DNA from 3 places in the Rhodoferax fermentans genome. Region 3 is predicted to be linked to each of the others. Evidence: predicted binding sites of a transcription regulator. Region 3 holds the regulator's gene; each other region holds the start of a gene.
What was found. Region 3 encodes FNR, which switches genes on or off when oxygen is low (the NO sensors DNR and NnrR bind a similar motif). Its sites were predicted from a motif close to TTGATNNNNATCAA; they were not measured.
Positions count from the first base shown of each region.

Region 1 (3,281 bases), 300 kb from region 3:
CCCTGATTGAGTTGCCGTCTGACATCGCTTTTGTCTGTGCAAAATGCGAACGCTGTCTTGGATTATCAGATCAGGAAAGTGCTGTAGGCGGCCAAGTTCAATGCGAGTTGAACTTATGGCGACAGAGCATTCGCGTGGCGGAGATGGCGCATGGCCGCTGCACCGATGTGCCGCCAGCGACAAGTGAGTTGATCGCCTGAAAACGCTACTGACTCGGTAGCAAGCCGCGCATATTCCGTAAGGTCTGCGCGGCTTATTTGTTGCCAATGTGGTGTGCAGGTTCGGCATTCGCCTTCTCAGGCTAGTGACGCCGAACCCACACCCGCGAAGAGTCGTCCGTTACGGCATGACCTCAACGTACTCGTAGACCTCGCAGTCCATGATCTGCTTGCGCACGGGCAGGCTGAGTTGCTCGAACCAGGCTTGCGGGTTGCGCTTGTCGATTTCCTGGCCCATGAAACGGATCAGCTCACAAATGGGTTCGACCACGTTGTTGCGGTACTGCAGGTCGTTCGTCACATAACCCCGGTGCATGTTTTTCATGCAGTTGCCGCGGCACCAGGCATAGGCCTCGCAGTCGTGGCAAGGCATGGCCGGGTCTTGTTGCAGCGGGCTTTTCTTGAGCCAGTTGCCCTTGATGTCGCCCATCTTCATGGCCGGGTCGTACATCATGTCGGGGCAGGGGTAGATCTCGCCGTTGGGCATGACGTTGAGCAAGTGGGTGGAGACGCGGCACTGGCTGGCACCAGCGTACAGCTCCAGCGCCCGTGTGGGGAAGAGCTTGTTGCGCACCATGCCCATCAGCGGGATCAGCGGGTAAAGCACATCGGTGCGCGAGAAAAATTTGTCGATCAACTGCACCAGCACCGCCTTGCGCTTGGCCACCGAGTCACCGGCGTACATCTCGTCGGCCACAAACTGCCAGTACAGGTAGTCAAACGGGGAGCCCTCGACCACCAGCTGGTCGAGTTCTTCGAAGCAGGTGTCGGGGTTGCCCCAGGTGACGCGGGCGGTGACCGTGCCACCGATGTGGTCGCGCACTTCTTTGAGGTTCTTCACCACCTGGCGGTAGATGCCTTTGCCACGGTAGCCGTCGGTGGTGGACTCGCCACCGTCGATCGAGGCCAGCACATTGGACAGGCGGTTCAGCGCCCACTCGGGCAGGTTGTCGATCAGTGTGGCATTGGTCTGCAACTGGAAGCGAAAGCTCGGGAAACGCTGCATCACCTCCAGCATCAGCTTCTTGTTCAGCGTGGGTTCACCGCCGTAGAAGGTGACATAAATTTCTTTGCCCTTCAGGTGCCGATCCACAAAGGCGCTGAGCTGCTTTATGTCGTACTCCACATGGACTTGTGAGCCCAACATGTCGCCAACCCCCAGCGAACAATAGCTGCATTTGAGGTTGCATTTGAGGGTGGTGAGCAATTGCAGTTCCACCCGGCCGCCCACAATCGGGTTGGCGTCGGACTGGGAAACCTCTGTTGTGGCGGTCTGGGGGACGAAGTGGATCGGTGTCTCGGTGTGCATAGTGTGGTGGTGGGGGCTCCGGTAAGCGGGGCGATCAAAGGCTAAAAATTGGCGCACAGCAACAGGCCTGCCGCCGTTTGCGGGGCGCCGATGGTAATCGCGGGGCGTGTCAAAACAGGGTGGTTTGATGCGGTTTTTGCCGCGCTTTGGGCAGTGAATGCACTTTGTTTGATCTAGTCGAGGTTTGGCGGGCTCGCGACATTCTTCAGACTTGACCTGGATCTATGTGTTGTCTTCACGGTTAGGCCAGCCCGAACACTGGCTACCCACACTGATTTCATACCTGAGACCCATGCCATACTTCAGCCAATGCGGTTGAAATTCCTGTCCGTCGTTTCGTCGGTATTTCAGTTCCAGGAAAACCGCCACGAATACCATGCTTGACTACATCCGCCGCTACGCTGACACCATCCTCAACACTTACCGCGATCCTTATCACGGCACACCCTTGTTTTTTGACGGCATGAACACCTTCACCGGTGAGCCGGTGAAGTGGCGCAACATGGAAGGCACCGACTGGGAGCCTTCCAACCTGGCCTCCCAGCAGAACCTGTTTCGCACTTTGTCAGCACTCTCGGCTTTGAGCGGTGATGGCAAGTACAAACAAGCGGCGATGGACGCGATCCGCTGGCATTTTGACCACGCGGACGCTTCGGGGCTGCTGACCTGGGGTGGGCATTGTTTTCTGGACCTGAAGACGCTCGATACCGTCGGCCCCGAAGGCAAAAACAAGGTGCATGAGATCAAGCACCATTACCCGTTCTACGAGCTGATGTTCGAGGTTGACCCGCAGGCCACCGCAAAACTCATCAAGGCCGAGTGGAACTGCCACATCGACAACTGGGACACCCTCGAACTCACGCGCCACGGCAGCTACGGCAGGCCCTTGCCCGCAACAGGCTTCTGGGACAAACCGATGCATCGCGATCTGGAGATCCTGCGCGAAGCCAAGGGGCTCTCCTTTGTGAACATCGGCAATGACCTGATCTACGGCGCCGGTTTGCTCGGCCAGCGGGTGCCGGGGGAGGAGAAAGCGCTCGACTGGGCCGAGTTTTTGGCCTGGCAGTATGTGCGCAGCCGTTACCCTGCGACCGGTCTGGGGTGTTACCAGTTCAACCGCCCGGTCAAGCGTGAGGAGGCGCCAACCGACGAGAACCACCCACAGTTCACCTACTCCTTCTACGGTGATCGCGCCCAGCGCCAGTTTGGCCCGGAGTATGGCGACGTGGCCCAGGAAGCCTGGGTGCTGTTCAAGATGGACCCGGACGCCATGAACGGCCCGGAAGGCATCTACGGTGACGCCACCCTGGCCCAGCTCACACTGGCCCGCCAGCTCGGTGCCAAGGGTGAGCAACTCAAACAATGGGCTGTCGACGGCCTGGAAGCCTGGTTGCGTTACGCCTATGTGCCAGAAACCAACGAGATCAAGCCGATGTTTGCTGATGGCAAGGACCTGACCGGGCAAGTGTTCCCACGTCGGGGCTTCTACGGCAAAAAGGGCTGGGTTTTCGAGCGCAAGCCGATCAACACCATCGTTTTCCTGTCCACCGTGACAGCCTGGGCCATGACCGGGCGTGCCTCACTCTGGCAGCATGTGGTAGCGATGGCGCGCCATTTTGGGCTGGGTGAATGGCATGCCACGGACCCTGCTGCATCCAAGGCACCTCTGGTGGCCAGCCAGGCAGACGCCATCCTGCTGTTTGCAGCGCTGGAAGTTGCCCGCGCAACGCAGGCCCCGGCCTACCTGGCGTTGG
Region 1 is NZ_MTJN01000002.1:3,173,713-3,176,993, reverse strand. It holds gene RF819_RS14860 (radical SAM/SPASM domain-containing protein) at 340-1,527, opposite strand; gene RF819_RS14855 (pectate lyase) at 1,904-3,281, shown strand, end outside.
Region 1: RF819_RS14860 (radical SAM/SPASM domain-containing protein) is a predicted target of FNR. The motif match lies at 1,739-1,752, and genes of this name have one in related genera.

Region 2 (3,281 bases), 1.2 Mb from region 3:
AAAAGCGATGCCGCAGTCGGGCTCGATCCAGGGGAAGGCGTTTTCCTGGCCAATGGCCACCAGCACGGTGTCACATTCCAGCAGCACATCGGGCTCACCGGTGGGGATCAGGCTGCGCCGACCTTTGGCGTCGTACTCGGCACGCACGATCTCAAAGGTCATGCCCGTCAGCTTGCCATTCAGGTGCTCCACCGACTTGGGCACGTGGTAGTTCAGGATCGGGATGCCCTCGTGTTGCGCATCTTCCTTTTCCCAGGGCGAGGCTTTCATCTCCTCAAAGCCACTGCGCACCACCACCTTGACATCCTTGCCACCCAGGCGTCGCGCCGAGCGGCAACAGTCCATCGCGGTGTTGCCACCGCCCAGCACAATCACGCGTTCGCCCACGCTTGTGATGTGGCCAAACGAGACATTGGCCAGCCACTCGATGCCGATGTGGATATGGGCGGCGGCGTCCTGGCGGCCCGGCACATCAAGTTCGCGCCCGCGCGGTGCACCACAGCCGACAAAGACCGCGTCAAAGTTCTGCGCCAGCAAGGCCCGCATCGAGCTGACGCGTTCCCCGCCACGAAACCTCACGCCCATGTTCAGGATGTAGCCGGTTTCCTCGTCAATCACCGACTCGGGCAGACGAAAACGCGGGATTTGCGAGCGCATGAAACCACCGGCCTTGGCTTCGCTGTCAAACACGGTGACCTCGTAACCCAGCGGCGCCAGATCACGCGCCACCGTCAGTGATGACGGCCCGGCACCCACGCAGGCGATGCGTTTGCCGTTGAACGGTGCAATGGTCGGCATGCGCGCCGAAACATCGTCCTTGTGGTCGGCGGCTACCCGTTTGAGCCGACAGATGGCCACCGGCTCGGCTTGGGTGCGGTTGTTTTCCTCGACTCGACCCCGGCGGCAGGCGGGCTCGCACGGGCGATCACAGGTGCGGCCCAGAATGCCCGGAAACACGTTGGACACCCAGTTGACCATGTAGGCGTCGCTGTAGCGGCCCTGGCCAATCAGTCGGATGTATTCGGGTACCGGGGTGTGGGCCGGACAGGCCCATTGGCAATCCACGACCTTGTGGAAATAGGCCGGGTTGGAGGTGTTGGTGGCTTGCAAAGTTGTCTCCTTGCCCTGTCTGCGGGTGGGACCCCGGTCACAGGTGAGCGCATGGTACGCCAAGGTTTTTTCTGTGCTCAGACCATGTTGGGCAATCTGAAGCGACCCTGATCTAGATCAAATGACAATGGGGCGGTAAATCAGCGAAACTCAAAGCGTCGTTGCACCTACAGTCGCGTTGACCGAATCAACGATGATTTCTTTTTCAGGAGTGAGTGATGAAGCCAGTTCCCCAAGCCGATCGTTTTCAAGCGCTGGATGACTGCCACCAGCAAATCCACGAACATCTGGCCCAGTTGACCAGTGTTCTGGAACAAATTCAGGCGGGTGCGGACGAGGCACAGTACCGCGAGCCAGTGCGGGTGATCGAGGCCTTTTTCTCGGCCACAGCGCGCCAGCACCATGCCGACGAAGAGAAGAATATTTTCCCCAAACTGCTGGCCAGCGACAACGCCGAGCTGGTGCAGGCGGTACGCACGCTGCAACAGGACCACGGCTGGATCGAACAAAACTGGCTGGAGCTGGCCCCCATGTTGCGCGCCATTGCCAACGGTGAAGACTGGGTCGACATGGCCGAGTTGCAGCACAACGTCGAGGTGTTTCTGGCGCTGTTGCACGACCACATCGTGCTCGAAGAAACCCTGATCTACCCGGAAGCCAAAGGCCAGTTTGCCGATGAACTGGCGGCCCGTGAGAAACGCCTGGCCGAACAACCGGACTTGTACAACAAATAACACGCTAGCCCTTATTTAAAAAGGGCTAATAGCTACTTTTAATGTAGCAAATTCATCAGCCTGCCGCGCCGCGGCAGGCACACCATGCACCGGCCATGAGTGCTTCATGGCACCGACAAAACTATCCGAGGATGTCACCCATGAAGATCAGCCCCAGCACCATTGCACATGGCATGGCCTTGCTGCAAGACCCCCTGCTCAACAAAGGCACCGCCTTCACCGAGGTCGAGCGTGATGCGCTGGGCCTGCGTGGCCTGCTGCCACCACACGTACAAACCCAGGAGGAGCAGGTCGCCCGCTTTCTGGTCAACATGCGCCGCCTGCCCAACCCGCTGGACAAGTTCATTGCGCTGAGCGGCCTGCATGACCGCAACGAGGGACTGTTCTTCCGCGTGGTGTGTGACAACCTCGACGAGATCATGCCGCTGATCTACACCCCCACGGTGGGGCTGGCGTGCCAGCGTTTTGGCCACATTTTCCAGCGCCATCGGGGCCTGTTCATCAGCATCCATGACCGCGGTCGCATCAGCGAGATCCTGCGCAACTGGCCGCACAAGGCAAGCATCATTGTGGTCACCGACGGTGAACGCATTCTGGGCCTGGGTGACTTGGGCGCCAACGGCATGGGCATCCCGGTGGGCAAACTCTCGCTCTACACCGCTTGCGCGGGTGTGGACCCGGCGATCTGCCTGCCAATCACGCTTGATGTCGGCACCAACAACGAAGAGCTGCTGGCCGACCCGTATTACGTGGGCCTGCGCCGCCACCGGGTGACCGGTGAGATCTACGACGACTTTGTCGACGAGTTCATCAATGCCGCGCGCCAGGTCTTCCCGAACGTGATCATCCAGTTTGAGGACTTTGCCAACCACAACGCCTTTCGCCTGCTGGAGCAGTACCGCAACCAGATCTGCACCTTCAACGACGACATCCAGGGCACGGCCGCCGTGGCGCTGGCGGCCATGTTGTCGGCGCTGCAGGTCAAGGGCACCCAGCTGGCTGACGAGACTTTCCTGTTCCTCGGTGCCGGTGAAGCCGCTACTGGTATTGCGGACCTGCTGGTCGCGGCCATGGTGGCGCAAGGCCTGACGCCCGAGCTGGCACGCCAGCGCTGCTGGCTGGTGGACTCCAAAGGCCTGGTGGTGCAGTCACGCAGTGGCCTGGCCGCGCAAAAGCAGCCCTATGCCCACGCGCATGCCGAGGTCGACAGTTTCCTGGCGGCGGTGCAGGCGCTGCGGCCTACCGCCATCATTGGGGTGGCGGCCGTCGGTGGCGCCTTCAACACCGAGGTGTTGCAGACCATGGCCGAGATCAACCCGCAGCCGATTGTGTTTGCCCTGTCCAACCCCACCTCCAAAGCCGAATGCACCGCCGAGGAGGCCTACACCGCCACCCAGGGGCGCGCCCTGTTCGCCTGCGGCAGCCCGTTTGACCCGG
Region 2 is NZ_MTJN01000002.1:2,295,309-2,298,589, reverse strand. It holds gene RF819_RS10810 (FAD-dependent oxidoreductase) at 1-1,110, opposite strand, end outside; gene RF819_RS10805 (hemerythrin domain-containing protein) at 1,329-1,844, shown strand; gene RF819_RS10800 (NAD-dependent malic enzyme) at 1,985-3,281, shown strand, end outside.
Region 2: RF819_RS10805 (hemerythrin domain-containing protein) is a predicted target of FNR. The motif match lies at 1,218-1,231, and genes of this name have one in related genera.

Region 3 (3,281 bases):
TGTTTGTGCTGACCGTGATCTTTGGTTTTGGCTACCTGGCGCTGTACCCAGGTCTGGGAAGTTACCCGGGCCTGCTGGGCTGGACCTCCAGTGGTCTGCATGCTGCCGAGATCAAACAAGGTGAGGAACAGACCGCGCCGGTGTATGCACGTTTTGCCAACATGACGCCTCAAGACATCGCCAAGGATCCGGCGGCGATGGCCATTGGTGAACGTTTGTACAGCAATAACTGCGCGCAATGTCATGCGTCTGATGCCCAAGGCAACAAGGGTTTCCCGAACCTGACCGATGGCGATTGGCTGCACGGTGGTACACCTGAGAAGATCACTGAGACCATCCAGCTGGGTCGGGTCGGCAACATGCCACCGATGGCCGCAGCGCTTGGTACCGAAGACGATGTCAAGAACGTGGCTCAGTACGTGTTGAGCCTGTCAGGCAGCCCGCACGATGCGGCCAAGGCCGCTCTTGGCAAAGAGAAGTTTGCTGTCTGTGCCGCCTGCCATGGCGAAGATGGCAAAGGTATGCAAGCCCTGGGGTCCGCCAATTTGACAGACAACATCTGGCTGCACGGTTTTGGTGAAAAGGCCATCATCGAACGCATCAACAACGGCGTGGTTAATGTCATGCCTGCACAGGCCTACCATTTGACTGAGCCGCAAATCAAGGTGCTGACGTCTTACATCTGGGGTCTGTCCAACAAGCAGTAAGCATGTTGGTTCTGGGTGGGGACTGAGTCCCACCCGCGCCAGAGCTGGACGCATGATGAGAGGGAAACAGCCATGTTTCCCTCTTTTTTGTTATAAGGTCAATTGTTCTTTGCAGAACCTGAGGATGAAAGAGGTATGCCGATGAGAAACGAGTCTCTGAACGACGACAAACCCTGGTGGTCTTACGGTCACGTGTGGCTGGTAATCAGCGGCCCGGTGGCTGTCATTCTTGCGTGTATCGTGACTTTTTATTTCATTGCCAACAGCCCGAACCAGATCGTCTCGGGTCAGGACATTGAAATAGAGCACATCAGGTCGTCAAAAACCATCGAGAGTGGTGACGCACCCGCGATGATGGCGCGCAACCACGCGGCCACGGGTGTCATCCCCGCCCCCAAAGCGTCTCCTGAGTTGCCGACGAAGTAAGGGCTACTTCGGGTTGACGATGTCTTGCAGCGCGCTGGTGTTGAGGATGTGCACGTGGCGCTGCTTGACAGCGACGATGCCGTCCTCGACAAACCGCGAGAAGGTTCGACTGATGGTTTCCAGTTTGAGACCCAGGTAGCTGCCAATCTCTTCCCGGGTCATTCGCAGGATCAACTCCGACTGTGAAAAACCGCGTGAATGCAGACGCTGCGCCAGGTTCAGCAAAAAGGCTGCCAGACGTTCTTCGGCCCGCATGCTGCCTAGCAGCAGCATCACACCATGTTCACGCACAATTTCACGGCTCATGATTTTGTGAACGTGGTGCTGCAAGGCATTGACCTCTCTTGACAGTGCTTCAATCTGGGCAAAGGGCATGGCGCAGATTTCGGCATCTTCCAGAGCCACCGCATCGCAGGAGTGGTAGTCGTTGACGATGCCATCCATGCCAATGATTTCCCCGGCCATCTGAAAACCTGTGACCTGATCGCGCCCGTCTTCAGAGGTGATACACGTCTTGAAAAAACCGGTGCGGATCGCATACAGGTTGGTGAAGCGTTCACCGTTATGAAAAAGGGTCTCACCACGCTTGACCTTGCGCCTGGAGCCAATCATTTCATCGATACGATTGAGTTCGTCCTGGGTCAGGCCAATGGGCATACACAGCTCGCGCATATTGCAGTTGGCACAAGCGATTTTGATGGTCTCATAGTTCATGATCACGATTTTGACATTGTTCTTCACCAACAGCTGACAAATGTCAAATTGGGCTTATTCGGTTTCTCCCTCTTGGTTGATCAATATCAAGTGCCAAAAAGAGGGCAAGCGGCACAGTTACAGCGTCTGAAATAAGGGAATTTTCAATGATCGAATCTGCAGCAGAACCCATCTCCGAAGCTTTGATCCGGCAGTACGATGTGTCCGGGCCCCGGTACACCTCCTACCCAACCGCTGATCGCTTCGTGGAGGCATTTACCGCTCAGGATTACGCTCTGGCGCTGGAACAGCGTCGCTCGGGTGCGGCTGCGTTGGCGCTGCCACTGTCTTTGTATGTGCACATCCCGTTTTGTGAGGCCTTGTGTTACTACTGTGCCTGCAACAAGATCATCACCAAACACCATGACCGGGCGGCGGCTTACCTGCGTTATCTGAGCCGGGAAGTCGACCTGCACACCCAACACATGGGTCTGGGGCAGGCCGTGTCACAACTGCATTTTGGTGGCGGTTCCCCCACCTTTTTGTCAGACGCCGAATTGCGTGACCTGATGGCCTTGTTGCGCCGCAGTTTCAAGCTGCTGCCGGGTGGTGAATATTCGATCGAGATCGACCCCCGCACCATCGACAACCAACGACTGGATGTGCTGGCTGAGCTCGGCTTTAACCGCCTGAGTTTTGGTATCCAGGACTTCGACCCGGCGGTACAAAAAGCGGTGCACCGCATCCAGCCCGCAGAGCAGGTGTTTGCGCTGGTGGCTGCAGCGCGCGAGCGCGGTTTTGAATCGGTCAATGCGGACCTGATCTACGGTCTGCCAGAACAGACCCCCGAGTCGTTTGACCGCACCCTGGCGCAGATTGTGGAACTGCGGCCTGAACGCATCGCTTTGTATGCCTATGCCCACTTGCCAGAACGCTTCAAGCCACAGCGCCGGATCTCCTCGGTCGAGATTCCAACGGCTGCCGCCAAGGTGTCGATGTTGGCCCGTTCGATGGCAGCCTTCATGGCGGCGGGTTATGTGTACATCGGTATGGACCACTTCGCTTTGCCCACTGACTCGCTTGCCATTGCCAAGCGCCAGGGGCGGCTGCATCGCAATTTCCAGGGGTACAGCACCCAGCCCGATTGCGACATGATTGGCCTGGGCGTATCGTCGATTGGTCGGGTGGGTGCCACCTACAGCCAAAACGCCAAGACGCTGGAAGAGTATTACGACTTCCTCGACCAGGGGCAGTTCCCGATTGTGCGGGGTCTGGCGCTGTCGCGTGACGACCTGGTACGCCGGGGTGTCATCATGGCGCTGATGTGCCAGGGGCAACTCTCCTACGAGTCCATTGAGTCGGCCTATCTGATTGATTTCAAACAGTATTTCGCCAAGGAAATGGAAGTGATGCAGGCCCAGGTGGAGCAGGGCCTGGTGACACTGGAGGAATCCG
Region 3 is NZ_MTJN01000002.1:3,472,247-3,475,527, reverse strand. It holds gene ccoP (cytochrome-c oxidase, cbb3-type subunit III) at 1-707, shown strand, start outside; gene RF819_RS16130 (hypothetical protein) at 849-1,133, shown strand; gene fnr (fumarate/nitrate reduction transcriptional regulator Fnr) at 1,137-1,847, opposite strand; gene hemN (oxygen-independent coproporphyrinogen III oxidase) at 1,994-3,281, shown strand, end outside.